Regions from separate parts of the Glutamicibacter sp. ZJUTW genome, predicted to be linked through region 3. Evidence: riboswitches for the same ligand, from Rfam matches in the RefSeq annotation. Region 3 holds a riboswitch; each other region holds the start of a gene.
What was found. A riboswitch is a leader RNA that binds a small molecule or an ion and turns the genes downstream of it on or off. The one in region 3 is predicted to bind S-adenosylmethionine.

Region 1: another riboswitch for S-adenosylmethionine. It lies ahead of F0M17_RS01280 (ABC transporter ATP-binding protein); the one in region 3 lies ahead of F0M17_RS15780 (acyl-CoA dehydrogenase family protein).
Region 2: another riboswitch for S-adenosylmethionine. It lies ahead of F0M17_RS16525 (flavin reductase family protein); the one in region 3 lies ahead of F0M17_RS15780 (acyl-CoA dehydrogenase family protein).
Region 4: another riboswitch for S-adenosylmethionine. It lies ahead of F0M17_RS01230 (O-acetylhomoserine aminocarboxypropyltransferase/cysteine synthase family protein); the one in region 3 lies ahead of F0M17_RS15780 (acyl-CoA dehydrogenase family protein).

Annotation. Positions count from the first base shown of each region.
Region 1 covers NZ_CP043624.1:260,675-267,832, forward strand. The annotation lists gene F0M17_RS01270 (ABC transporter permease) at 1-493, opposite strand, end outside; gene F0M17_RS01275 (aliphatic sulfonate ABC transporter substrate-binding protein) at 500-1,522, opposite strand; gene F0M17_RS01280 (ABC transporter ATP-binding protein) at 1,607-2,422, opposite strand; SAM riboswitch class I at 2,428-2,530, opposite strand; SAM riboswitch class I at 2,798-2,889, shown strand; gene F0M17_RS01285 (acyl-CoA dehydrogenase family protein) at 2,905-4,236, shown strand; gene F0M17_RS01290 (LLM class flavin-dependent oxidoreductase) at 4,295-5,698, shown strand; gene ggt (gamma-glutamyltransferase) at 5,782-7,158, opposite strand, start outside.
Region 2 covers NZ_CP043624.1:3,523,846-3,531,003, forward strand. The annotation lists gene dnaB (replicative DNA helicase) at 1-725, opposite strand, end outside; gene F0M17_RS16525 (flavin reductase family protein) at 1,582-2,082, opposite strand; SAM riboswitch class IV at 2,177-2,294, opposite strand; gene F0M17_RS16530 (NAD(P)-binding domain-containing protein) at 2,582-4,378, opposite strand; gene F0M17_RS16535 (helix-turn-helix domain-containing protein) at 4,491-5,663, opposite strand; gene F0M17_RS16540 (AMP-binding protein) at 5,901-7,158, shown strand, end outside.
Region 3 covers NZ_CP043624.1:3,359,492-3,366,649, reverse strand. The annotation lists gene F0M17_RS15800 (iron ABC transporter permease) at 1-1,365, opposite strand, end outside; gene F0M17_RS15795 (sugar diacid recognition domain-containing protein) at 1,763-2,824, shown strand; gene F0M17_RS15790 (GntP family permease) at 3,116-4,477, shown strand; gene F0M17_RS15785 (SdpI family protein) at 4,585-4,941, opposite strand; SAM riboswitch class I at 5,158-5,248, shown strand; gene F0M17_RS15780 (acyl-CoA dehydrogenase family protein) at 5,303-6,535, shown strand; gene F0M17_RS15775 (acyl-CoA dehydrogenase family protein) at 6,561-7,158, shown strand, end outside.
Region 4 covers NZ_CP043624.1:244,558-251,715, reverse strand. The annotation lists gene F0M17_RS01235 (histidine phosphatase family protein) at 75-635, opposite strand; SAM riboswitch class I at 746-857, shown strand; gene F0M17_RS01230 (O-acetylhomoserine aminocarboxypropyltransferase/cysteine synthase family protein) at 956-2,329, shown strand; gene F0M17_RS01225 (CoA-binding protein) at 2,329-2,823, shown strand; gene F0M17_RS01220 (DeoR/GlpR family DNA-binding transcription regulator) at 3,139-3,915, shown strand; gene F0M17_RS01215 (1-phosphofructokinase family hexose kinase) at 3,912-4,892, shown strand; gene F0M17_RS01210 (fructose-specific PTS transporter subunit EIIC) at 4,889-6,934, shown strand; gene ptsP (phosphoenolpyruvate--protein phosphotransferase) at 6,931-7,158, shown strand, end outside.

The DNA.
Region 1 (7,158 bases), 520 kb from region 3:
CGACGGTGGTGAAGACCGGGAAGAACGCGCCGATGATCACGAGCGTGACCTTGGAATCTTCGCCCATTTTCATCCAGAGCACCAGCAACGGAACCCAAGCCAGCGAAGGGACGGCGCGCAGGGCGCTGATGCTTAGGCCCAGAAACGCATCTGCCAATTTGGACAGGCCGACGAGGGCGCCCAGCGCCAGGCCGAGCAGGGAACCAAAGGCGAAGCCGAGCAGAACACGCTGGGTGGAAATGCCGATGTGCTTGCCAAGATCGCCATCTTCGAGGAGCTCAAAGGCGGCGGCAACGACCGAGCCTGGAGTCGGCAGCGTCCACGGGGCAACGGTGCCGCTCACCGTGACGAATTGCCAGACAGCCAGGGTGGCCAGCGGCAGGATCAGCGCAAGCAGCCATTTGGGTGCTCGCAGGATCGTTGCGGCGATGCCTGCCTTGTGCTTGGCAGGTGTCGGATTTTCCCGGGTATCAGCTACGTTTGCGGTGCTCATCGCTGTTTACTCTCCGGAGATCTTCGTAGCATCTGCCTTGAGGGCAAACTGGTCGTCAACGAGGGTTGCCAGTGCTTCATCTACGGATTCCTGCTTGGAAACATCGCCGCTGGCCACCAGGGTGGGGCCAATGTTGCTCAGCACTCCGGTGAATTTGGCGTCGGGAACCGCCGGAACGTCCAGATTGGAGCGTTCCTCGATCACGGTCTTGGCAACTTCTGGTTCGAGCCCTGCAATGTCGGCCAGGATCTCAGCGGTTTCCCCAGGGTTCTCGGCAGCCCAGCCGCGAGCCTTCTCATAGGCGTCGACCACGAGCTGGGCCAGTTCGGGGCTCTGCTCGATGAAATCTTCGCGGGCGTTCAGCGCACCGTAGGTGTTGAAGTCCAGGTTCCGGTAAACCAGCTGCGCGCCGTCTTCTTCGGCGGCGGCCATGATTGGATCCAGGCCGCTCCAGGCATCGACCGAACCGTTGACCAGCGCGGTGCGGCCATCGGCATGCTGCAGGTTCTGCAGCTTGATGTCATCTTCGCTCAGTCCCGCGGTGTCCAGAGCCTGGAGCAGGAAGAAGTAGGGATCGGTGCCCTTGGTGGCGGCCACGGTCTTGCCTGCCAGGTCTTCAACGGACTCGATCTTTGAATCCTTGTCCACTACCAGGGCTGCCCATTCCGGCTGGGAGTACAGGGCGACGGTCTTGATTGGTGCACCGTTGGAACGGTTCAGCAGCGCTGCGGAACCGGCGGTGGAACCGACATCAATAGCACCGGCGCGAAGCGCCTCATTGGCCTTGTTGGAACCTGCGGACTGGATCCACTCGACGTCAACGCCCTGTTCCTTGGCGGCCGCATCCAGCCATCCCTTTTCCTTGAGCACCAGGCTCAGCGGGTTGTACGTGGCAAAGTCGATGGACAAGGTCTGATCACCGGAGTCGGCCGTAGCGTTTTCGCCAGCGCAGCCGGTCAGGGCAACTGCGCCCATGAGCAAAGCGGCGGCGGACAGTGCGGTGCGGCGGGAGAAGCGGTTCAAGAGCATGGAGAATCCTAGAATTATGCGTGCAAGCGGATGGACGATAGGGCAAAGAGCAAGGATCGCCGAGGATCCAATGCGTTCCCTGGATTAATGGTTGGTTGGGTCGACGCCGAGCAGGCGCAGCAGGTGCAGGCGATCGGCAACGAACTTCTCGTCCGTGTGCCGGCGCGGTTGCCCGGCGGAGATCGCTAGGTCTTCGATGACACCAGCCGCGCCGTTCCCGGTGCTGCGTCCCAAGACGATAACGCGGTCAGCCAAGGTCAAAGCCTCGTCCACGTCATGGGTCACCATGAGTACCGTGGTGGGGAATGATGCGTGAATTGAGAGCAGCAAATCCTGCATCTTCAGGCGGGTCAGGGCATCGAGTGCGCCGAAGGGCTCATCGAGAAGCAATACGCCCGGGCGGCGGGCCAGCGCGCGAGCCAGCGAAACACGCTGGGCCATGCCGCCGGAAATCTCCCGCGGGCGCAGGCTGGCTGCATGGCTCAGCCCGGTCAGCTCGATCAGCTCATCAATCAGCGCGTCGCCAGAGGCCTTCTCGGTTCCTGGGGCCAGACCCAGCGCAATGTTCTCGCGCACCGATCGCCACGGCAGCAGCCGTGGTTCCTGGAAAGCAACGGCGCATAGCTCGTTGATGCCGTTGACCTCGTGGGTGCCTGTGCGGATGTCACCGGTGGAGGGGTGGTCCAACCCGGAGACCGAACGCAGCAGCGTGGATTTTCCGCAGCCGCTGGCGCCTAGGATCGCGAGTACTTGGCCGGCTGGAATGTGCAAGTTGATGTCGGCCAGCACGGTGCGGCTTTCCTTCTTTGTGGTGAAGGTCCGCGACACGTTGCTGAATTGGACGTCCAGTGCGGTTGAGGTGGTTGAAGTTGCCTCGGGCGCTGCAATGGTAAGAGCCATATCAATCTCCATCGGTCCTGGCGGTAGCACCGGCCTGCGGAGGTGGAGCTCCGAAGGTGGTTGCTGCGGCGTCAAAGAGCCAGATCTCTCGGCCGCTCGGGATGGTTACCCTTCTATTACAGCGAGTCGAACGATTTGGACGCAAATCTTGCGTAACATGAAAAAATCTTCGACAACTGCGTCACATTGCCCAGAAATTTCGTTATTTATTTCACCTAGGTCCGGTTTGATCGACTGCAAGCCAATCCGTGCAACTCATCTTCGATGGGACGGCGATTAGGCTGTGGGAATTGAGCCTAGGGCCTCCACGCTCTGAGGCGAAATATGACTTCGCGGCTTGGAAGGGCCGGATTATTACCGTTACAAATGAATGACGACCCATCCAGAGCGGCTGAGAGATCTGGCTCCATGACGCCGCAGCAACCACCCGAAGAGCGGGACGGTGCTACCGCCAGGACCGATGGAAAGAATTGAGAACCCTGATGCCTATTGGCGAATCACCGAATGCCCCAGGGCTGGACTTCAACCAGCTCAGCGATCCTTCGCAAGCCAGCGCTCTGGAACTGGACAAGTTCGAGGAGCAGCTGCCCACCCGGCAGCTGCTCAAGATCACCCCTGGCCCCGGCGCGGATGAGCAGTACGACCGGCTGGCCGAAATCTTCCGCCCGGTCTTCGCCCAGATCGCCGCGACCGCCAAGGACCGCGACCTGAACCGCGTGCTTCCCTTCGAGCAGGTAGGCCTGCTGAACCGCGAGCGCTTCGGCGCACTGCGCCTTCCCGTGGCCGACGGCGGCTACGGTGCGCGGCTGGTGGATGTCTTCCGCCTGCTCATCGAGCTCTCCGAGGCCGACTCCCATGTAGGCCAGCTGTGGCGCGCGCATATCGCTTTTGTCGAGAATGTGCTGGCACTGGAAGACGAGGCGCTGCGCAAGAAGTGGGTGGCCCGCATCGCCGCCGGGCAGATTGTCGGCAACGCCTACACCGAGCGCGGCGGCAACGCCCTGGGCACCTTGAATACGAAGGCCAGCTTCGTGGACGGGCGCTGGGTAGTCGACGGCGAGAAGTACTACTGCACCGGCACCATCTTTGCCGACTGGACCACTGTTGCGGTGGCCCACCCTGAGCTTGCCGGACGCCAGATCGCGGTGGTGTCCACCCAGCGCAGCGGCGTCAAGATCCTCGATGACTGGGACGGATTCGGCCAGGGCCTGACCGGAACCGGCACCACCGAATTCCATCAGGTCCCGGTGGACTGCTTCATGCCGCAGCAGCGCAACGACTCCGAAGCGGCGATCTTCCAGCTGGTGCTCATGTCCGTGCAGGCAGGCATCGCCCGCGCCGCGCTGAACGACCTGCGCAGCGCCGTGCAGGCACGCACCCGCATCTTCACCACCGGAACCGGGGTGCCGGTGTACCAGGAACCCCAGGTCCTGCAGCTGGTGGGCGAGGTGTCCGCGGAGTCCTTCGCCGCTGACTCGGTGGTGATCGGCGCGGTGCTCGAAGTCGAGGCGGCCCTGGGCGATCCGGGACTGAACGACGAGGAACGCTATGCGGTCTGCGAGCTGGCCGCCAACCGTGCCCAAACCGTGGTGCAGCCGCTGGCCATCGGGGTGACCAGCAAGCTCTTCGACGGGCTGGGTGCCTCGTCCACCAGAAGCGGCTGCAACCTTGACCGGCACTGGCGCAATGCGCGCACCATCGCCACGCACAACCCGGCGATCTACAAGGCGCGCATCGTCGGGGACTACGAGATCAACGGAGTCCAGCCGCAGCGGCTGTCCGTCACCGGCGAAGATTCGACCCAGCGGGCCTGAGCGCCCGCGACGCAAACCAGATACTTTCCATGAACATCGACCTAATGGGGGCAAAGACATGAGCGAGAACAAGCGCGAGATCCTATTCAACGCATTCGACATGAACTGCGTGGTGCACCAGTCGCCGGGCCTGTGGCGCCACCCGCAGGACAAAGCCGCCGACTACAAGACCATCGGCTACTGGACCCACCTGGCCAAGGTGCTGGAAGAGGGCAAGTTCGACGGGTTGTTCCTGGCCGATGTGCTGGGCACCTACGACGTGTTCAACGACAGCAACGAGTCCCCGCTGCGCACCGGCGCCCAGGCCCCGGTCAACGACCCGTTCATGCTGGTCTCCGCGATGGCAGCGGTCACCGAGAACCTGGGCTTCGGTGTCACCGCCGGCACCGCCTACGAGCACCCGTACCCGTTCGCCCGCCGCCTGGCCACCCTGGACCACCTGACCAACGGCCGCGTGGGCTGGAACGTGGTCACCGGCTACCTGCCCTCCGCCGCGCGCAACATGGGCCAGGACGACCAGATGGAGCACGACGAGCGCTACAACCACGCGGACGAGTACCTTGAGGTCGTCTACAAGCTGCTCGAAGGCTCCTGGGAGGAGGACGCGGTGCAGGCCGACAAGGCCAGCGGCATCTACACCGACCCTGCCAAGGTGCACCCGATCGAGCACGAGGGCAAGTACTTCAAGGTGCCCGGCATCGCCATCACCGAACCGAGCACCCAGCGCACCCCGGTGATCTACCAGGCCGGCGCCTCCTCGCGCGGCATGAAGTTCGCCGCGGAAAACGCGGAAGCGGTCTTCGTGACCAGCCCTACCCGCGAAATGCTCAAGGCCACCGTTACCAAGATCCGCGACGCGGCGCAGGCCGCTGGCCGCGACCGCCACGACATCAAGATCTTCGCGATGCAGACCATCATCACCGGCGAGGACTCGGCCGCCGCGCAGGCGAAGTTCGAGGACTACAAGTCCTACGCCGACATCGAGGGCGCCCAGGTGCTGATCTCCGGATGGATGGGCGTTGACCTGTCCACGTACGGCCCGGACGACGTCATCGGAGCCAACGTGAAGTCCAACGCCATCCAGTCCACGGTCGAAACCTTCCAGAAGGCCAGCGGCGACGAGGGCAAGCCGTGGACCATCCGCCAGCTGGCCGAATGGGTGGGCGTGGGCGGCTTCGGCCCGATCACCGTCGGATCCGGCGCCGAGGTCGCCGAGAAGCTCATCGACTGGGTGGACTACACCGACGTGGACGGCTTCAACCTGGCCTACGCAATCACCCCGGGCACCTTCGAGGACGTCGTGAAGTACGTGGTTCCCGAGCTGCAAGCGCGCGGCGCATACAAGACCGAGTACGCCAAGGGCTCGCTGCGCAACAAGCTGTTCGGCGAGGGGGACCGCGTGAAGGGCACCCACCGCGCAGCCCAGTACAAGGTCGCCAACCGGCTGGCCGCCCAGGCCTGAGCGGCTGGCCAGCTCGCGCAATAGGCGGCGGCCTGCGGCAACTTCGCAAGAATGTTGCCGCAGGCCGCCGTTTTTCTGCACGCCTACTCGGTTGGCTCCAGCACCATGGCCGAACCGCCGCCGCGCCTGGTGGGCTCGGCCGCCGCGGTGAGCGTGCCATCGGCTGCGATTTCCACCGCTTCAACGGCACCGATTTCAGCCTGCGGGGTGAAGGAATCGCCAGCAGGCGTGAGCTTGTGGCCAAAGGCCTCAAGCGCAGGGCCATAGGATTCGATGAACTCGGGTTCGGCGGTGACCGCGGCCGTATTGCGCTGAGATGCCCGCGGCGCGGCGATGGCTTCGCTGATGCTCATGCCCAAGTCGATGCGGTTCACCAGGGTCTGCAGCACCGTGGTGATGATGGTTGAACCGCCCGGGGAACCGATGGCCAGCACCGGTTCGCCCTCCTGCAGGACAATGGTGGGCGCCATCGAGGAGCGCGGGCGCTTGCCAGGCTCGATACGGTTCGGATCCTGCGGATCGTAGACCGTGGAGAAATCGGTCAGCTCATTGTTCAGCAGGAATCCGCGGCCGGGAACCACCATGCCCGAGCCGCCGGTCTGCTCGATGGTCAACGTGTAGGAAACGACGTTGCCCCAGCGATCCACCACCGACAGGTGGGTGGTGGAGATGTTTTCCGTGTCCCGCTCTTCAACCGGCTCGCTGGTGGCAGCAGGGCACTGGCCATCATGGTTCTCGATATCGCCCGGAGCGACCGGCTTGGCCGCGGCCTGGTCCGGATTGATGGCGCACGCCCGATCCGCACCGAACAGCTTATCGGTCAGGGTCTGGGTCGGAACATCGGCGAAAGCCGGGTCGCCGACGAACTTGCCGCGATCAGCGTAGGCAAGAGCAGTTGCCTCGAAATAATGGTGCAACGCATCGGCTTCGTCCATGGCCGCCACGTCGAACTGGCCCAGGATGTTCAGCGATTCGCCGATGGTGGTTCCTCCGCTGGAAGATGGAGCCATGCCGAAGACATCGTAGCCCCGGTAATCCACTTGCGTGGGTTCCTGCTCAACCACTTTGTAGCCGGCCAGATCGGCGGTGGACAACTGCCCCGCGGGAACCGGGAGGGTGGTGTCTTCGCTCTTTGGCGGTGCCTGCACCGTGTGGGCGATCTCGGCGGCCAAGTCGCCTGCATAGAACCCGTCGAGGCCTTGCTTGGCCAGCATCCGGTAGGTGTCCGCCAGATCCGGATTCTTGAAGATGGTCCCGACTTGGGGAGCATCCCCGCCGGGCAAGAACAATTCGCTCGTGGCAGGGAACGCGGCGAACCGTTCCTTGTTGTCCAAGGTCTGCTCGCGGAACGTCTCATCAATGGCAAAGCCGCGGGAAGCGATTTTGGTTGCCGGCCGCAGGACCTGCTTCAGGTTCTGCGAACCCCAATTGTCCAGGGCGCGTTGCCATGTGGCCAAGGT
Region 2 (7,158 bases), 160 kb from region 3:
GCCATGTTGTGCTTGATGGCAGCCGAACGGGCGAAGTCCAGCGCGAAGGTCGACTTGCCGACGGCGGGACGGGCAGCGATGATGATCATCTGGCCGCCCTTCAGGCCCTGGGTCAGCTCGTCGAATTCGTAGAAGCCGGTGGGCACACCGGTGATGCCGTCGCCCGCGTTGGCCGCGTTCTCGATCTCGTCGACCGTGTCTTCGATGATGTCCGAGAGGCGCACATAGTCCTCGCTGCTGCGGTTCTCGGCAACCTTGTACACCTCGGCCTGGGCTTCGTTGACGATTGCGTCGACCTCGCCATCCGGCGAGTAGCCCATCTGGACGATGCGCGTACCGGCGTCAACCAGCCGGCGCAGCACTGCGCGTTCGCGCACGATTTCTGCGTAGTACCCGGCATTCGCCGCAGTGGGAACCTGCTGGATGAGGTTGTGCAGGTAGGCAGCGCCACCCACGCGCGAGATTTCGCCGCGCTTGGTCAGCAAGTCGGCTACGGTGACCGCATCGGCTGGCTCGCCGCGGCCGTAGAGGTCAACGATTGCCTCGTAGATGGATTCGTGGGAGGGACGGTAGAAGTCGGTGCCGCGGATGGATTCAACGACGTCGGCAATCGCATCCTTGGAAAGCATCATGCCGCCGAGCACCGACATTTCGGCCTCGATATCCTGTGGCGGCTTACGCCCTGCGTCGGATTCCCGTCCTTCGTAAACCGGCTCAGCACTCATTGCAGACACTTCCATCCCCTATTGACCCGCTGGGAAAATTCTCCTTGCCCTCATGGCAACGCTTCATCATGTCAGTCGATACGGACATTTAGCTGTAAAGCGCCTGTGGATATTTCTCTCCCGAAGCCAACACTAGGGCTGTTATTAACAGGCGTAAACCTCATTATCCACAGAATATGTGGATAACACACCGCTACCTGTGGACTCCCCTGTTCACAGTCTGGGGAGAACCCTGTGGATTACCCCACTCTACACACCGGTAACACCGATTGACTAGGCTGTTTGCATTTTCACACTTGTGGAAAGAAAGTTAATTCATTGAAGGTCACGCCAACCACATCGAGGTTATCAACACCCACAACCGCCCAGTTTCCGGGGTTTTTGCTCCTTTGTTCACATTTCCCCACACTTCATCCACAGTTTTGTGGATAACACTGTGGATACTGTTAATTTTGCAAAACCCTTAGTCACCACGGATTAATGTTCGCTATCAAGGCTCCGAGCCCGAAGTAGTTCACAACCGACAAGAATTTCACCGCTCAGGGCCGTGGATAACTTGATGTCGCCGACGTGGCGTTGCGTGAATTTGAAGCCGTAACTGGGCTCTTGGCGCACTGCCGCCGATTTACCTCCGCAATCAGCTGCAGTGGAAGTGCAATTACACGTCGAACTTGCCCGCAGTGCATGGGCTGCATGTAGTCCAGGGTTGCGGCCGGTGCGCCCGGAGATCAAGAGGCATCGCGCCTAGTTTTCAGATTGGCGCAAGTATAAAGTGATTCTGCAGGCCTCGAAATCAAAAAAGCTTCGGCCAGATCAATACGTTGATCTGGCCGAAGCTTTGGAAGTTCAGAAGGGCTTAGACGAGCTCGGGAACCGGCAGTGAATGGAAGCGCGAATCGTGGAAGATCTGCGGTGAGTGCTTCGAGATGCGGTGCCCGTGGACTTCCATCAAGATCACCCAGTGATCCCCCGCTTCGACCTCGTTGTAAATCGAGGTTTCCAGCCACAGCGTGGACTCGTTAATGAACAGTGCGCCCTGCTCCGAGGAATAGGTGTCGATCCCGCGGAATCGGTCGCCGTTCTTCGACGCGATCTGAGCACACACTCCTTCATTGCGTTCGCTGAGCACCGAAACGCCGATGCGGCCAGCGTTGCGCAGTTTTGGCCACGTATTCGATGATTTCTGCACGGCGAACATCACCAGTGCTGGCTCGAGGGAAACACCCACGGTAAATGACGAAGCCACAATGCCGGTCTTCTCGCCATCCAGTTCTGCACAGAGGGCGGCTACGCCTGACGGATGCTGAGCGAAAACCTTGCGCAGGGTCAACGGGTCAAGTTCAAGATTCAATGACATGGCTCGATTCCTTCGGGTCTTGCCCACCGCGCAGTAGTCCGCACGCCGGAGCTTCTTGCTTCTCGAAGCCGCCAGAGTTGGAGTTCCGCGCCGTGTGCGGTACTTGTTCCAGCACGTTTTTGCGTGGAACCGAATCCTCACCTGGAGCACCCCACTACCGTTGAGAGGGTTGCCGATCAGCAAGCCAGGGCTTATAGCTGATGCTCTTGATTCTGCTTAAAACAATATGGGTGATTACGAAGCAGCGTCAAACAATTCACTTCTTAAATCGAAATACTCCGGTATTCATTCGGTGAACTGCGGTCATTTCTGGTCGCAATCGTTCATTTGTTCGCCACACATCATGTCCTGTTCGCCTTAATGCTGAGGAACCGGCTTGCAACGGAATCCCTGCCCGGTTCGGCCCCCAGTACCTGTTCTGCCGGTTGGCAACGAGCCTCGGCCCGCCCGGACCAATCACGGTCCAGGAGGGCCGGGAAACCCCAGGTACTTCCGCGCTTCAGAGCCGGTGGAAGCTTTCGGCGAGTGCGTACACCGGGGTGCCCAGCCCCTCGTAGCGGGCCTTGAGCTGCAGCCCGAGGTACTTGGAGTAGTGGCGCGACTGGTGCAGGTTGCCGCCGTGGAACCACAGGTTCTTGACCCTGGTCGGCTTCCACATGTTGCGCAGCTCCCCCTCCCACGGTCCGGGATCCTTGGTGGTGCCCGACCCCAGTCCCCAGCACTTGCCCACCTCGTCGGCGACCTCCTGGGATATCAGCTGCGCGGCCCAGCCATTCATGGAGCCGTAACCGGTCGCGTAGACCACCGCATCGGCGGGCAGCTCGGTGCCGTCGGCCAGTACCACGGAATGCTCGGTCAGGTGCGAGACTTCTCCCTTGGCCAGGGCGATGGAACCATCGGCCACCAGCTCCGAGGCGCCGATGTTGATGTAGTAGCCCGAACCGCGGCGCAGGTACTTCAGGAACAGGCCCGAGTCGTCGTCCCCGAAGTCCAGATCGAACCCGGCATCGGTCAGCGACTGGTAGAACTGAGCGTCATCCTCGCGGATCTGGGCGAAGGCCGGCTTGTGGAACTCGGGCAGAACCTTGTACGGGATCGAGGCGAAGATCAAGTCCGCGGTATTGTGGTCGATCCCGTTGGCCAGCGCCTCCTCCGAGTACAGCGGGCCGAGCACGGTCTTCATCAGCGATTCGGAACGCACGATATGGGTGCTGGAGCGCTGCACCATGACCGGCTTCGCTCTGTTGTTCACCAGGTCGGCGCAGATGTCGTGGGCTGAATTGTTCGACCCGATCACCACCACGTTCTTGCCCCGGTAGGCCTCTCCGCCAGGATGGGTCGAAGAGTGGTTCTGCTCGCCGGCGAAGATGTCCTGCCCCGGGTACTGCGGCAGGTTCGGGATGCCTGACATGCCGGTGGCCAGGACCAGATGGGCGGGGCGCAGGGTCAGCGGCTGGCCGTCGCGGATGACGTCGACGATCCAGCCCTCGCCTTCGGAGTCCTTGCGTGCGCCCACCGCCTCAGTCAGGGACCAGTAGTCCAGCTCCATGAGCTTTGTGTAGCACTCCAGCCAGTCCCCCATCTTGTCCTTCGGGGTGAACACCGGCCAGTGGTCGGGGAACTCGATATACGGCATGTGGTCGTACCAGACCGGGTCGTGCAGGGCCAGGGAGTGGTAGCGCGAACGCCACTGGTCGCCGGGCTTGGGATGCTTGTCGATGATCAGCGCGGGCACGCCCATGCGCTTCAGCCGCGCACCCAGGCCGATGCCGCCCTGGCCGCCGCCGATGACCAGGACATAGGGCTGCTCAGTGATTCCCAAGGATTCCTGGGCCTTCTTCCGCCGGTCCAGCCAGTTCTCCGAGACCATGTCCGCCCCGTGGTCCGCCCCCAATTCGCGGCGCGCCCCGGAAGGCTCGGGGAAGTCGCGCAGTCCTTGCGCGGTGGACAGCATTGTCCAGCCCAACCCGTCGCGCAACCGGAACAGGCCCTTGCCCTGCACCGCATCGTTCTCGAAGGTGAACCAGGCCTCGATGACGCCCTCGGCTTCCGTGGCGCTGGTCACCTGCAGGTTGCGCGGCCAGGCCCCGGCATCGATGCCCAGCAGCATGGACTGGATGCCGTCGCGCCCCTCCGCGGTATGCAGGTTCCAAGTCAGCGAGGTCAGGTCGCGCCAGTAGGATTCCTCGCCGAACATTTGCACTGCGGCGGCGGAATCACTGGCCGACAACGCCTGCTGCAGCTTCGCCAGCCATGATCGTGCCTGGGTTTCCGGGGAGTTCTCGGCCATCGTCATCACTTCATTTCTTTCTGGAACCGTCTAATTGGTGCGTCAGGTGCCCTGCCGCGTGGAATCCAGATTATGACGTGGATCACAAGAAGAAAGGGTTGCAAAAGGTTGCGCGATGTCAGCAGGAGAAGACCACCGGCACGGTCAGCCGGTATGGGCGCGCGGCGATGATTCCGCCGAGCTTGGCACGCAGCCGTGACACCTCGGCGCGCACCGTCACCGCACTCACGGGCCTAGGCCACAGCTCAGCGAGCCCGTCCGCATCGACACCCTGGTGCCGACGGGCTAGAAGCTCCAGGATCTGCCAATGCCGCCACCCCAGTGGCACTTCGGTGCGTTCCGAGCCCACGCTGATCACCACCTTAGGCACCGGGCCGGAGCACAGTTCCAGCACTACCCGCTCCGCAACGGGACGCAGTAACCATCCCCCGGGGACCGGTGCGGCGTGCATGGCGCCCAGACCGCGTACCCAGACGTTGCCCTCCTGCAGCCCCCCAGGCACAGGGAGGCGTGCCGGGCAGTCGAATCCTCGGCTGGCGGCCACGGCAAGATGCCCATCCACCAGCACGTAGCGTCCGCCCGGGCCATCCACGGCACTGCGCAGCTCGTCCAGCTCCAGCTGGTGCAGCCGCAGTAGCTCACCCTCGGCCTCCCGCGCGGTCGCGGAAACCAGCGCGAGGGTGTGCGGATGCGCGGTACGGAAGGACCCAGCCAGAGTCACCGTGGCCGCCAAGGCGCCGGTGGCCGGGTTGACGATCGGCGCCGAGGTGCACACCCAGGCATGCTGCTCCTCGCGGGCATGCTCCGGGCCGAAGACCTGAATGGGAATCCGGTCGACCATAACCGTGCCGATGCCATTGGTTCCCACATCCGCCTCCCGCCAGCGCGCTCCAGGAATGAAGCCGATACCGTCACTTTGCCGGCGCACGGCGCGCGGGCCGCGCACCGAGAGGATGTAGCCTTCCTCGTCGGTGATGACCAGCTGGTTTTCTGCCTGCCCTGCCAGGGGCAGGAGCCGGTCGCCCAGCAGTTGGCCGAGAATCGACATTTCCTGGTTGCCCCGCCGGCGAGCAGCCAGCTCTTCCTCCGGCAGCAACCTGGATTCTCCACCGCGGCCCGGAGCCCGCTTCCAGGAGCGCGCAATGACCGGACGCACCTCGCTCCGGATGCGCGCGCCCTCGGACCAGGCGCGATGCAAGGGCAGCAATTGCCGGGCGTAACCCAGTGGATCCACACCGGCGCCGAGCGCAGCTTGCAGGCTCTGGGCAGCAGGAGTGCGGACAGGTGTCATGCTTAGAGAATGGCATGCATCCTGGTCTAGGGGAAGACTTGCAGTCCTTTCCTGCATGCCAGCGCCACTGCTGTGCACTCGGCGCTGCAATGCATCCATTCAACGAAATGAAACTTCGTTTCGTAGATAGAACTGCAGTTTCATGCCACGATATGAATCAGTGTGATCCACTCCATATTCCGAGCCGGCGAACCCGGCTGCAGCGGAACAGTAACAGAGAACAAAGGACGTCACCCCATGGTCATGACCCGTGCAAACCATTCAGAACTGACCCCGCTGCGTTTCCTTGAGCGCACAACCGAGGCCTATCCGAAGAAGACCGCCGTCATCCATGGAACTCGCAGCTACACCTACGCGGAACTCGAAGCACGCGTGCACCGGTTTTCCCAGGCGCTGAAGGCGCGCATTGAACCGGGCGACCGCGTGGCCGTGCTGGCACCGAATACTCCCGAAATGCTCATGGCGCATTACGCCGTACCGCTGGCTGGCGGCGTCCTCATTGCCCTGAATACCCGCCTTTCGGCCCACGAGCTGCAGTACATCATTGATCATTCGGCTACCAAGCTGATGCTTGCCGACACCGAGCTGCTGGAGAATACGAAGACCCTGCGCCGGGAGAACCCGACGCTGGAGGCGCTCATCGAAATCACCGATGACCAGTACTCCGGACCGCGTCCCGAAGTGCAAGTGGACGCCACCTTGGACGAGCTGCTCGCAGAAACCTCGGATGAGAAGCTTCCCTATGCCATAGCCGACGAGCGGGCGCCGATCACCCTCAACTACACGTCAGGCACCACCGGCAAGCCGAAGGGCGTGCTCTACTCGCACCGCGGCAGCTACCTGAATTCCTTGGGCGAAGCGCACCACCAGGGCTTCACCGCCAAGACCCGCTACCTGTGGACCCTGCCGATGTTCCACTGCAATGGATGGTGCACCCCATGGGCCGTTACCGCAGCAGGAGGAACCCACCTGTGCCTGCGCGGCGTGCGCGAGGATGCGGTCTGGGACGCCATCGAGAATCTGGGGACCACGCACCTGTGCGGCGCCCCGACCGTTTGCTCCATCATCGCCGACTCCACCCGCGCCCACCAGCTTGATGCGCCATTGCGGATCACCACCGCTGGCGCTCCGCCATCCCCGGCCATCATCTCCAAGCTGCAGAATCTGGGCATCGAAGTAGTCCACGTGTACGGCCTGACCGAAGTCTATGGGCCGTACACGGTGTGCGAATACCAGGATGAGTGGGATGAGCTCGATGGGCCGGCCCGGGCAGCGAAGCTCGCCCGCCAGGGCGTTGGCATGATCACCGCCGAGTCCGCGCGCATTGTCGACGAGAACATGGACGATGTCCCGGCGGACGGGCAGACCATGGGCGAAATCGTGCTGCGCGGCAATAACGTCATGATCGGCTACTACCGCGACGACGCCGCCACCGCCCAAGCTTTCCATGGCGGCTGGTTCCACACCGGCGACCTCGGCGTCATGCACCCGGACG
Region 3 (7,158 bases):
CAGGAAGGTCGGGCCGATCAGCGGCACCACGATGGTCAGCAGCATCCTCGGCGCGGAAGCGCCGCAGATGCGGGCTGATTCCTCCAGCTCGACGCCCAACTGGCCCACCGGGCCTGAAGTGGCGCGCTGCGCGATGGGGGTGACCACGATGACCAGCGCAATCAGCACGATCCAGATCGAGCCATAGAGGCTTTTCAGGCCCGGGATGCTGAGGTATGCCCACGTGATGGCCAAGGCGAGGACGATGCCCGGCACCGCGACCACGGCCCAGACGATGAGTTCTGGCACCTGTGCCCAGCGGCTCTTGCTACGCAGGGCGACATAGGTAATCAACACGGCCAGGATTGTTGCGAGGAGCCCGCCGACAACACCCATGATCAAGGTATTTTCCAGTGCCCGGACGACTTTCGAGGACTCGAACAGTCCGATGTAGTGCTTGAAAGTGAAGCCGGCAACTCCCAGCACCGGTTGGAAGGAGCCGATGATCAGCTGGAGCAGCGGAAGCACCAGTGCGACACCGACGTATCCGATGAACAGGCTGAAGCCGACCCATTTCCAACGGCCGATCTCTTCCTTCTCAATGCGGAAGGCTTTGCCGGTCACAGTGATGAAGTTGCGGTTGCCGATGGCCTTGGAGCGGATGGCCACCAGAATGTAGATGACGGCGATCAGCAACAGTGCCAACGCGCTGGCCGAGTCGTAGCGGATGGGCGTTGTCGCCAGGAAATCATAAATCTGAGTAGGGAAGACATAGATTGCCGCTGGAACGCCGAGGATCAGGGCGACATCCAGCTGGCCTAGGGAGTTAACGAATCCGAGGATGGCCAGACCGGACAGGGTCGGCAGCAGAATCGGGATGTTTACATCCAGGAAGAGCCGGACACGGTTGGCACCAGAGAGCAGTGCGGCTTCTTCGAGCGAACGGTTCAGCGCACGAACCGGACCGAGCAGCAATAGGTACATCACCGAAAATGCCTTCAGCCCGCTGACGATGATCAAACCGGCCCAGGAATACGCATCCAGGCGTGGCGAGCCGTCTGCGGAGACACCGAAGAATTGGGTCAGCAAACCGGTAGGCGAGGTCATCATGCCCCAGCTGATCGCGAAGAAAAGCGTCGGTATGGCAAAAATGGTGACCATGACGGGGGTGATGGCCTTGCCGGCAGGAGTCTTGGTCCGCATGGAAATCCAAGCAAAGATGAATCCGCCAATGATGCCAATGGACTGCACCGCAACGGCATAGATGACCGAGGCCCACAGGGTCTCCCATGTCGCGGGATCACCGTAGGCATCGACGATGCCGGCGAGGCCGAACGAGCCTTCGGTGCCCGGTTGTCCGCTGCGGAAAGTGCCGTAAATGAGCATTGCCAGCGGATAACCGAAGAAAGCGCAGATAAACAAGAGAAAGAGGGCTAGCAATGCCCCGGACGACCTGATTTTTCTCACAACTTCTACTCCCCATGTCTTCTATCCGGGCAAGCGCAACAAATATCCGAGATGCTGTTTGGCCGAAAGCTTATAAACATATTGCGTGTGATCTAATGCACTGTCAAGCAATAAATGTATTTTCTGATTTGGAAAATTTTCTAGCTTTACCGCGGCGCATCGGTTCCCGCTGCTGGTGATGGCGATCACATGTCTGTGACTGCGGGTGGTTTATTGATGATGCTTCGAGTAACTGTTGCTGTCAGCCCGGAACCTTGATTGCTTGTGTGCGCTTATGTTTCATGTTGGTGCACTCCCGAGCCGATAGGATGAGCTCATGAGCGAAAAGGAGCAACCGCGGCTGGCCAGCGCATTGGCGCAGAAAGTTGTCGACACGATTGCTCCGACCATCAACCGCAACGTGAACATCATGAATGCTCACGGGGTCATCATCGCTTCGACCGATGCCGCGCGAATCGGCACCCACCACGACGGCAGCGCCGAGGCAATCAGTCGCAACGCCATCATCCGGGTCAGCCAGGCTGACGGTTCCGCGGGAACCCTGCCAGGGGTCAATGTCCCTCTGACCCTGAACGGCCAGCTGTGCGGAGTTGTCGGCGTGACCGGTGCTCCGCATGAGGTGGAGCCGCTGGCCGGCCTGATTGCCTTGACGGTGCAATTGCTCTTCGCCCAGGACTACGAGCACTCGCGCAGTGCGCGCCGCGAGACCGAGGCCCGAGACATCATTTCTGCGCTGATCGCAGGCCGCGTGGCCCCCGAAGTCATCGACCGCTCGCTGGCTGCCCATGGCTTGCGCGGGCCGAAGTGCATCGAAGCATGGCTCCCGCGAAGCGTCGAGGATCCGTTGCTCGAAGAACCCGCCAAGGAGCACCACCGCACGTCTTGGATCAGCCTGTCCGGTGCGTACTGGAGGCTGCGCGCAGCCCACGAGACTGCTTTCGCTGAAGAGCTCTTGAACGAGGAACGTTTCCTTGTGTCCATGCCGGTGGAAACTGCGGAGGAGCTCATGGCCGAAACCGAAGCGCTGCGCGTGCTGCTGGGGTACCCGTCGCTCGTGCCCCGCCATGCCCAGCGCGGAATGTGGAGCCGGGAAATTGCGGTGGCTATCGCCCGCACCCCAGCGCGCAGCCTGGAATATGCTGCTGCTCCGGCGCAACAGCTCAACGGGGAACAAGCCAAAACCCTCTTGGTGGTTTCGACGGCTGCATCGATGAGCCAAGCCGCCTCGGATCTGCATATTCACCGCAACACCTTGGTGCAACGGCTTGAGCGGATCAGCCAGATCACCGGTGTGGACATTCGGCAGTCCAGCGAGTCACTGAAACTCCAGCATGCGATTTACGCGAGAGAGGCCTTGGGGCAGCTGCATATTTTCTAGGACCCGGGAACTGGGTTGCGGTGACAGTTGTGGCAGTAGCCGGATATTTGCACACATTGACCCAAATCGAAAGTGGGCAAATATGGTCGTGTGCCCATAGGTAATCGGTGCGGGTTTTTCTAGTATTGGCAGGATGATCGATCTTTGCGCCCGAATTCCGTGGCGGCACGGAGGCATCTAGTCCAACAGCCAAGGCTTTGAGCAGCTTTGCCGACGGGGCGGATCCACCGGTTGTGCCATCGTGGGCCAGGCGCAGAGCACTACCGTTATTGGCAAAGGAGCCAACCCGCCGTGTATGAACTGCTTGTTCTGCTGATCCTTGTCGTGGCCATCGTGATGGTCACGGCACGCTTGAAGATCAGCCCATTCCTCGCCCTCATTGGCGCCGCCATCTTGGCCGCTTTCGCCTACCGGATTCCGTTGGCCGATGTGGCCTCGACGGTCACCACGGCCTTCGGCAGTACCATGGGCAACATCGGTCTGGTGATCCTGTTCGGAACAATGATTGGCGTCATCCTGGAGAAATCCGGCGCCGCGATCTCCATGGCAGATGCGCTGATCAAGGTGCTGGGCACGCGGTTCCCCAACCTGACGCTCTCAATCATCGGCTACATCGTTTCCATTCCCGTCTTCTGCGACTCCGGGTACGTGGTGCTCAACTCGCTGCGCAAAGCCATCACCCTGCGCACCGGAGTTTCCGCGCTGGCGACATCCATCGCATTGATGACCGGCCTGTACGCAACCCACACCATGGTGCCTCCGACTCCGGGACCGCTGGCCGCAGCCGAGAGCATCGGCGTTGCCGACAACCTGGGCCTGATCATCGCAGTCGGCTTGCCAGTTGCCGCCATCTCGGCGCTGGCCGGCTTGGCCTACGCCAGCCGTTTCAACAAGTCCAAGTGGACTCCGCTGCCCAGTGAAGGCGAAGACGACCTCTCCGAACTCGACTACGAGCAGCTGCGCGCAAGCTTCGGCAAATTGCCCCACCCGGCGTTGGCCTTCATGCCGATCCTGGTTCCGCTCGTGCTGATCTGCGCCGCCTCCATTGCGAAGCTGCCTTCGCTCCCGTTCGGCGAGGGCATCGCCCTGGAAATCCTTTCTTTCATCGGTACTCCGGTGATCGCGCTGATTTTCGGCTTGATCTCCTCGGCCTTCCTGCTCAGCGGCGACAGCAAGCTGTCGGTCTTCAACGAGCAGATGCATGAAGCCGTGCGCACCGCTGCCCCGATCTTGCTGATCACCGGCGCCGGTGCCGGTTTCGGCGCGGTGCTGGCGGCCTCGGATCTGACCACAATTCTTTCGGATTCGCTCAGCGGCCTGGGCTTGGGCCTGGCGGTGCCGTTCCTGATCGCCGCTGCGCTGAAGTCCGCGCAGGGTTCCTCCACCGTGTCCATGGTGACCACCTCCGCGCTGGTCGCGCCGATGCTCGGCTCCTTGGGCCTGGGCTCGGAACTGGGCATGGTGCTCACGGTACTGGCCGTCGGTGCCGGTGCGATGGTTGTCTCGCACGCCAACGACTCGTACTTCTGGGTTGTTTCGCAGCTCAGCCGCATTCCGGTGATTACCGCATACAAGACCTTGAGCGTGGCGACCGCCATTCAGGGTACCGCCGCCTTCCTGACGGTATTGCTCCTGGGAGCCGTGCTGCTGTAGCAGGACGCTGGCCCAGCAAGCAATGGATCGCACCATCTGCCGATGGCGCGATCCGTTGCTTTAAGGATGTGTCTGAAAGCGGTAGCCGAAGAGCGACGTCCTGCCCGCTAGATGCCTCGCGCGGCCTGGTTCGCTTTGGCAGCCGAGACCATCAGCAACACGATAATGGCCAGATAACCTGCGCCGGTCGTGGCGAAGGCGAAACCGAACTGGCCCAGCACGCAGAGGATCGCTGCACCGGACAACATGGCCCAGCCGGCCCAGGAAGCCGCGGCCACCAGCGGCGCAGCCCGCCGATGCCCTGCCAACCAGGCCTCGTTGCTGGCCAAGGTGTGGCGCGTCCTGATGCCGATGGCCGCATTGCGCGCGAGCTTTCCATCCCGGGCCATGGGTGCGAGGAGCGCTGCCACCAAAGTGATGGCCAGCAACCCGAACATGAAGGAGATGACGCTTGCTGGATCCACGTTCCACCTATCCTGCCTATTCGCCGTGAACAGCCATCCTATTCGGAAGCTGCGCAGTTCCCGAGTTCAAATTTCGTCATGCAAGTGTCATATGAAGGCCGCGCAGCCATCGATCAGGCAAGCAGGTGGCTCGAAGATGACGTATTTTGTCCTGCCGTTCCCTCGCATGACAGTGCCCTTCCGTGACTGCTGCCGGCAGTGGTTGACTCGGAGCACAACCCATCCAGAGCGGCTGAGAGACCTGGCTCCGCGACGCCGCAGCAAGCCTGCATCCCGCAGGTAGTGCTAACGCCAGGATCGATGGAATCGCAGGGACCCTGCGTCCTTCGGAACCTGCAACGCAAGGGAGAAGAAGATGACAGTGCAAGATACCGTACAAGACACCGGACTACGCCGAGTTCCCTACTATGGGAACGCCAGCGAAACCGAGCTGGAGCAGTGGCGCGAAGTTGCCCAGCAGGTGGCAGGCACGCTCGCACAAGACGCCCTGGAACGCGACCGCAAGAACCAGCAGCCATTCGCCGAGGTGCAGCTGCTGCGCGAAGCCGGCTTGCTGAACCTTTTGGTGCCTGCAGAATTCGGCGGAGCAGGAGCCCACTGGGAAACGGCATTCGACGTGGTCCGCATCCTGGCGGCGGCCGATGGATCCATCGCGCAGCTGCTGGCCTACCACTACATCAACCAGTCGGGCATTGCCTTCTATGCTCCGGCGGGGGCGCAAGGCAAGTGGTGGCAACGCACCGTGGAAGGCGGGTGGCTCTGGGGCGATTCGGTGAATCCGGTTGACCCGGATCTGACGCTGAGCGTCGAAGGGGATGGGTACCGGCTGAACGGGGCCAAGCGGTTCTCCACTGGTTCCGGTGTTGGCGAGGTCATCGTCATCAACGCGCTGGTCCAGGGCGGGGAATACGACGGGCAGATTCTCGCCTTCGTGCTGCCCCGCGACATCGAAGGACTGGAAATCGTTGACGACTGGGACTACCTGGGCCAGCGGCTCAGCGCATCCAACTCGCTGAAGTACCACAACGTCAGGCTTGAAGCCGAGGACTTGCTCGGATTCGTCACCGACGAACCGGTGTCCACCTTGCTCACCCCGGGCATCCAGCTGGCTTTCGCCAATTTCTACCTGGGCATTGCCGAAGGAGCGCTGGAGCGTGGCAAGCAGATCCTGCTGGGCCGCAAGAACGCCTGGCTGTTCTCGCAGGCCGACACCTACGCCCAGGATCCGATTTTCCAGCGGATCGTCGGGGAGCTCAAGGCCCGCACCGCCGCGGTGGCGGCGCTGACCGAGAAGCTCGGCCGGAAATTCGATGCCTTGCTGTCGAAGGCCGGAGACGTCACCCAGCCCGAGCGGGCCGCGCTGGCAGTGGAAATTGCCGAAGCCAAGGTGGTTTCCACCGAGGTGGGCGTCGAGGTGGCGAACCGGATCTTCGAGGTGACCGGATCATCCTCGACCGCGAGCTCGGTGGGCCTGGACCTGTATTGGCGCAATGTGCGCACCCACTCGCTGCATGACCCGGTGGACTACAAGAAGATCGAGGTCGGCGCGTACTTCCTGCGCGGAGAATCCCAGCCGCTCTCGCTCTACACCTAGAAATTCCCACGGATTGGACTGAACGATGACTGTACTTGCAACTGGCACTCGGCTTGCAGGGCTCAAAGCCCGTTTTGCCCCGCTCTTCGCGGACATCGCGCAGGGAGCTGCCGAACGCGACCGCACCGGCGAACTGCCCTACCAGGCAGTCGCGGACCTGGCTGCCGCCGGCTTCGGCGCAATCCGGGTTCCGGAATCGCACGGCGGGGCCGGGGCGACCCTGCCTGAGCTCTTCGAGCTGTTCGTGGATCTTGCGGCCGCTGATTCCAATATCGCCCAGGCGCTGCGCGCGCACTTCGCCTTCGTCGAGGATCGGCTGGTGGCAGAGCCGGGTCCGGGTCGTGACAAGTGGCTGGCCCGCTTCGCCGCCGGGGAACTGGTGGGCAACTCGTGGACCGAGGTTGGAACCGTGAAGGTCGGCGACGTGATCACCAAGGTCACCCCGGACGGCGAGGGAGGGTTCAAGATCAATGGAACCAAGTACTATTCCACCGGCTCAATTTTCGCTGACTGGCTGGACACCTATGCAGAGCGCACCGACACCGGAAAACGCGTGATCGCCGCGGTCAACCGCCACCAGCCCGGTGTCGAGCTGGCCGATGACTGGGATGGCTTCGGCCAGC
Region 4 (7,158 bases), 510 kb from region 3:
TAAACGCAACGGCCACCTGTTCTGTGAGGTGTGAATGAAAAATTTTTTCATTCACCCCGCTGCCGCACGGATTCCTAGAATGCCACCAAGTCGGATTCACCGGCGAGCTGCTCAAGCCGGGCCAAATCCACGTCGATAGTTTCGCCATTCTCCACGCCTTGGGCTTGTCTGGTTCCTGCCAAGGCGTCGCGAATGGTGCGCATGGTGGCCCCATGGCTCACAATCATGATCTTGCGTCCGGCATGCTTGCTGGCTAGGCCCAGCAGCGCTGGCACCGCGCGGATCAAGATGTGCGCACGCGGCTCAATCTGGTCTGCGGCGGCAGCCGATTCCTCGTCGCTGACCTCCGCCATGATCCGGCCCTCCAGCGGGCCGAAACCGCGTTCAATGAGTTCCGGAACTGCGTTGCCCGTTTCTGCCCCGATCTGCTGGGCAATCAGCACGGCAGTTTCCCGGGCACGCGCCAAAGGGGATGCCAGAATGAGCGAAAAGTCTTGGCCGATGAGCTTGCGCCCGACTTCGCGAGCTTGCTCGCGTCCGGTTTCGTTCAGCGGGATGTCGGTTTGCCCCTGCAGTCGGCCTGCAAGGTTCCAATCGGTCTGCCCGTGTCGAACCAGTGCCAGCGAAGTATCCATGACTCCAGCCTACCGGTGCCATAGATGTCGAAGAATCTCCGATCACAGGCCCGATACGCAACGTTACGACTCATAGTTGGGTCACGAACGGTCATGTTGCGAAGATTATTACACCATCCCGAGCGGCTGAGAGATCTGGTTCGATGACGCCGCAGCAACCTGCCACATCCGGTGGTTACGGTGCTACCGCCAGAAACGATGCAGCCGCTTACCCGTTGGAGAACGGCAGGAAGCGACATTGATTCCGGGATTCCTGCCTCGATCGCGGCCCGCCCTGCGGTGCACGCGAAACCCCAATCGACAAGGAGTCGTAAGCCACCATGGCAGATCACAAGTTTGGATTCCGCACCCGCGCCCTGCATGCCGGAGGCACCCCCGATGCCGAGCATGGCTCACGCGCAGTGCCCATCTACCAGACCACGTCGTTCGTGTTCAAGGACGCTGACGATGCGGCCAACCTCTTTGCCCTGCAGAAGTACGGCAACATCTACTCACGCATCGGCAACCCGACCGTGGCGGCCTTCGAAGAGCGCATGGCTTCGCTGGAAGGCGGCATCGGCGCGGTAGCCACCGGCTCGGGCATGGCCGCGGAATTCGTCACCTTCGCGGCGCTGACCCAAGCCGGCGACCACATTGTCGCCTCCTCGAAGCTCTACGGCGGCACCATCACCCAGCTGGATGTCTCGCTGCGCCGCTTCGGCGTGGACACCACCTTTATCGACTCCAACGATCCCGCGGACTTCGAAGCCGCAATCCAGGAGAACACCAAGGCCGTCTACACCGAGGTGGTGGCCAACCCGTCCGGCGACATCGCCGATCTGAAGGGCCTGGCCGAGGTGGCGCACCGCCACAACATCCCGCTGGTAGTGGACTCGACGCTCACTCCCCCATACATCCTTCGCCCCATCGAGCACGGCGCGGACATCGTGATCCACTCGGCCACCAAGTTCATCGGCGGGCACGGCACCACCCTGGGCGGCGTGGTCATCGAGTCGGGCAAGTTCAACTGGGGCAACGGCAAGTTCCCCACCATGACCGAGCCGGTAGCCAGCTACGGCAACGTCTCCTGGTGGGACAACTTCGGCGAATACGGCTTCTTGACCAAGCTGCGCAGCGAGCAGCTGCGCGACTTTGGTCCGTCGCTGCCGGCCCAGTCGGCATTCCAGCTGCTGCAGGGCCTGGAGACCCTGCCGCAGCGCATGGACAACCACCTGTCCAACGCCAAGCAGGTCGCCGCCTGGCTGGAATCCGATGAGCGCGTCACCTACGTGAACTACGCAGGCCTGGATTCCCACCCGCAGCACGAGCAGGCCAAGAAGCTGCTGCCCCTGGGCGTCGGCTCGGTCTTCAGCTTCGGCGTGAAGGGCGGACGCGAAGCCGGTGCCAAGTTCATCGAGGCGCTGCAACTGGCCAGCCACCTGGCCAACATCGGCGATGCCCGCACCCTGGTGCTGCACCCCGCCTCCACCACGCACCAGCAGCTGAGCGCCGAGCAGCTGGTCTCCGCTGGCGTGCCGGAAGACTTGATCCGCTTGTCCGTGGGCCTTGAAGACGTCGAGGACATCCTCTGGGATCTGGACCAGGCACTGGCCGCTTCGCAGGAGGCTGCCGCCGGTTCCGCCGCGCAGTTCGAAGCGCCAACTTATGACGGTTCCGCCTGCGCATTGCCAACCGCTTCGAAGGGAGCAAACTAATGACTGCCGTTGAAACCACCTGGGAAGGCCCGGGAGCCGCGCAGCGCCTGGAGATCCTGCGCGAGACGAAGACCATCGCCATTGTCGGCGCATCGAACAAGCCGTCGCGCGCCAGCTACTTCGTGGCTACCTACCTGCTCTCCTCTTCACGGTACAAGGTGTACTTCATCAACCCGGTACTCGATGAGATCCTGGGCCAGCCGGTGTACAAGTCGCTCGCCGATCTTCCGGAGACCCCGGATCTGGTGGAGGTCTTCCGCAAGCATGATGACCTGCCCGGCGTGCTGGACGAGGCCCTGGCCGTGGGCGCGAAGACCCTGTGGCTGCAGCTGGGCTCCTGGCACGAGGAAGTGGCCCATCGCGCCGAGGCCGCGGGCATGAACGTGGTCATGGACCGCTGCGTGAAGATCGAGCACGCCCGCTTCCATGGCGGTTTGCGCCTGGCCGGATTCAACACCGGCGTGATTTCCGCGAAGCGACAGGTCCTCGCCTAGAAAGTCCGGAGCTCCACATAGTGGGTGCATGCAGCATTCAGCTGCATGCACCCATTACGTGTTCGGAACAGCTCCAGAGTTTCCGTGCAGGCCGACGGGACTGGGCTTTTCCCGCGGCTCATTCGGCAGGAACGTACAGTTCACCTGCGCAATCATGCGCGATGCAATTTCCTCGCCTTCCCCCGAAACCCACTTAAAACCAAATAAAGCCAAGATTTCCCTAGATTTTTACTTGACGATGCCACGCAATCGGGCATAAAGTCATGGAAACACAGATTGATGTGTTGCAGGTCATGAGGAATTGCGGAGGCAAGAATGTTCGCCGAAGAACGACACCGGCTGATCGTTGGGCAGCTCGAAGCTGACGGGAAAGTAACCGTCGCCGAGCTCGCGCAGCGCTTCGACATCACCCGGGAAACTGTGCGGCGGGATCTGGCCCAACTTGAGTCCGAGAACTACCTTCGCCGCGTCCACGGCGGAGCGGTTGCCATCACCGAGGCGAGCACCCGCGAGGAAAGCTACGTGGTGCGCACCGCCATCCATTCCGAGCCCAAGGCCCGCATCGCCCAGCGCGCACTGAGCCTGCTGCCGGTCTCCGACGCCTCAGTTGTCATCGACGCGGGAACCACCACGGAAATCCTGGCCGAGCGCATGCTCAAAAGCGCCGCGGGCAACGGCCTGGTGGTCATCACCCATGCCCTGCCCATCGCCGCTGCCCTGGTCCACAGCCCGGATATCGCCTTGGAGCTGATCGGCGGGCGGGTCCGCGGCATCACCGGCGCCTCCAGCGGAGCCCGCACCGTGCAGGAATATTCCCAGTACCGGGCGGACATCGCCTTCATCGGCACCAACGGGCTGCATGCAGGATTCGGCCTGAGCACCCCGGACCCGCTGGAAGCCGCCGTCAAGCGCGCCCTGGTCGCCAGCGCCCGCCGCGTGGTGCTGCTGGCCGACGGATCCAAATTCGACCAGGAAACCCTGGTCTGCTTTGCCCGGTTTGAAGACATCGACACCCTGGTCACCGACCAGCAGCCCGGCGAGGAGCTCGCTGCCGCGCTGGAAGCCGCGGATGTCGAGGTGGTGATCGCATGATCATCACGCTGACCGCCAATCCGGCACTGGACAAAACCATCGAGCTGGGCGAGCCGCTGGCTCCCGGTGCCGTGCAGCGCGCTGTGGCCAGCCATGTCCAGGCGGCAGGCAAGGGAGTGAACGTCTCGCGCGCCATCGCCGCGGCGGGTGGCGCCACCTTGGCCGTGCTGCCCGGAGCCAGCACCGACCCGCTGGTCACCGCGCTGGCCCACGACCAGCTGGCTCACCGGAACCTGCCGATCGCCGAAGCGCTGCGCACCAACACCACCCTGACCGATCCCGATGGCACCACCACCAAGATCAATGAGCCAGGTCCCGCCCTTGATGCGCAGCAGCTGGCCGAGCTCGGCGAGCTGGTCGCCGAAGCGGCCGCCGGCGCCAGCTGGTTGGTGATGGCCGGCTCGCTGCCGCCGGGAGTTCCCGCCGGCTTCTATGCGCAGCTGACCTCAAAATTGCGCGCGGCCCTGGGCGCAAAGTGCCCGAAGATCGCCGTGGACACTTCCGGCGCACCGCTGCTCGAGCTCTTTGCCCACGGCCAGCAGCACATCCCAGACCTGGTCAAGCCCAACGCCGAGGAACTGGCGCAGCTGGCTGGCGGCTACAGCGAAGCGGCACTGGAAGGCTCCATCGAGCTGGCCGCCAGCTGCGCGCAGCAGCTGCTGGACCGGGGCGCCGGCGCGGTGCTGGCCACGCTCGGGGCACAGGGCGCGCTGCTGGTCACCAAGCAGGGCGCCTGGCATGGTTCGCACACCCCGATCATCCCGCGCAGCACCGTGGGGGCTGGCGATTCCTCGCTGGCCGGCTACCTGCTGGCCGATGCCGCTGGGGCCAGCGCCCCTGAACGGCTGAGAAACGCCGTCGCCTACGGAGCTGCGGCAACGCAACTGCCTGGCTCCACCATCCCGACAGAATCCGATCTCACCGCTGGCGCCGTAACCGTCAGCGAACTTACCTCAACGCAAGGAACCGAGTCATGAGTGAACTAATCACCGCAGAGCTCGTGCTGCTCGACGCCGACCTGGGCAACAGCACGAGCGAGGTCATCGAGAAGCTGGCCCTGCTGGTGGCCAACCAGGGGCGCGCCACCGATGCCGCCGCCCTGGCCGCCGATGCCAAGGCCCGCGAAGCCAAGACCGCTACCGGGGTGCCCGGCGGCATCGCCATTCCGCACTGCCGTTCGGCAGCGGTGACCGAGCCGACCCTGGCCATGGCCCGCCTGGAACCGAAGGTGGACTTCGGCGCCAAGGACGGCGAAGCCGACCTCGTGTTCTTCATCGCCGCCCCGGATGGCGCCGACCAGGCCCACCTCAAGCTGCTCTCCAAGCTCGCCCGCGCCCTGGTGAAGAAATCCTTCACCGCTTCGCTGCGCGAAGCCGGCAGCGAAGCCGAGATCGTCGAGCTGATCCGCGCGGTTGTCTCCGACGCCCCGGCGGTCTCCCTCCCCGACGCTTCCCTGGCTGCCAGCCCCGCCGCGCCGGCCGCCCCGGCCGTTGCCACGAAGAAGATCATCGCGGTCACTGCCTGCCCCACCGGCATCGCGCACACCTACATGGCAGCCGATTCGCTGGCCCAGGCCGCCGGCGAAATGGGTGTCGACTTCGCGGTGGAAACCCAGGGCTCCTCGGGTTCCACCCCGCTGGATCCGGCGGTCATCGAAGCCGCCGACGCAGTGATTTTCGCGGTGGACGTGGATGTGCGCGACCGCGGCCGCTTTGCCGGCAAGCCGGTGATCCAGGTTCCGGTCAAGCGCGGCATCGACGAGCCGGAAAAGCTGATCAATGACGCCATCGCCGCCTCCCAAGATCCCCAGGCACGCCGCGTTCCCGGGAGTGCCGCCGCGTCCAGCGAAGAATCCGCCGGCAGCGAATCCTTCGGCGCAGGCCTGAAGCGCGCACTGCTCACCGGCGTCTCCTACATGATCCCGTTCGTCGCCGGCGGCGGCCTGCTCATCGCCTTGGGCTTCCTGCTTGGCGGGTACTCGATCAGCGGCGTGGCCGATGGCGTGCTGGGTTCCAGCACGCTGTTCAACCTGCCCGGCGCCGATGTGATGTCGCAGCTGGATGCGCCGTTCGGCCCGCTGGGTGCCTATCTCGGCGCCGTCGCGTTCAAGATCGGTTCGCTGTCCATGTCCTTCCTGGTTCCGGCACTGGCAGGCTACATCGCCTACGCCTACGCGGACCGCCCCGGCATCGCCCCGGGCTTCACCGCCGGCGCGGTGGCAGGGTTCATGGGCGCCGGATTCATCGGCGGCATCATCGGCGGCCTTATCGCCGGCCTGGCCTGCCGCTGGATCAATTCCTGGTCCGTGCCGCGCTTCATGCGCGGACTGATGCCGGTGGTCATCGTGCCGTTGCTCGGCTCGATCATCGCCTCCGGGCTGATGTTCCTCTTCCTCGGCGGGCCGATCGCCAAGCTGACCCTGGCGCTGAACGACTGGCTTTCGGGCATGTCCGGCGTCGCAGCGGCCGTGCTCGGCCTGATCCTGGGCCTGATGATGGCGGTGGACTTGGGTGGACCGGTCAACAAGGTGGCCTATTCCTTCGCCGTGGCAGGCCTGGGCACCGGCTCGGTTGCGGAGAACCCCGCCCCGCTGATGATCATGGCGGCCGTGATGGCGGCCGGCATGGTTCCGCCGCTGGCCATGGCGCTGGCCACCGCGCTCTCGCCGAAGCTGTTCACCGCCGCCGAGCGCGAAAACGGCAAGGCGGCCTGGCTGCTGGGCGCCGCCTTCATTTCCGAAGGCGCTATCCCCTTCGCCGCGGCCGACCCGCTGCGCGTCATCCCGGCTTCCATGGTGGGCGCCGGGGTCACCGGCTCGCTGATCATGAGCTTCGATGTGCTCTCCCAGGCACCGCACGGCGGCATCTTCGTCTTCTTCGCCATGGATAACACCTGGCCGATGTTCCTGCTGGCCACCGTCATCGGTACTCTGGTTTCCGCGGCGCTGGTGATCGTCCTGAAGAAATATGTCCGCAAGGCCCCCGCGGGAGCCGTTGAAGAGGCAAAGGCCGCAGCATGAGCCAGGCATTCACCGGAGTAGGCGTCAGCGCCGGACGGGTCATCGGATCCGTGCGCCGCATGCCCGAACCGATCCTCCCGCCCGCAGACGGCGCCCCTTTGCCGGCAGGCTCCAGCCCGGAAGCCGAGGCCGAGCGCCTGGCCGCGGCCGCGCAAGCGGTTGCCGCGCAGCTCAAGGAGCGCGCGGCGCAGGCCACGGGCGATGCCCAAGCGGTGCTCAAGGCC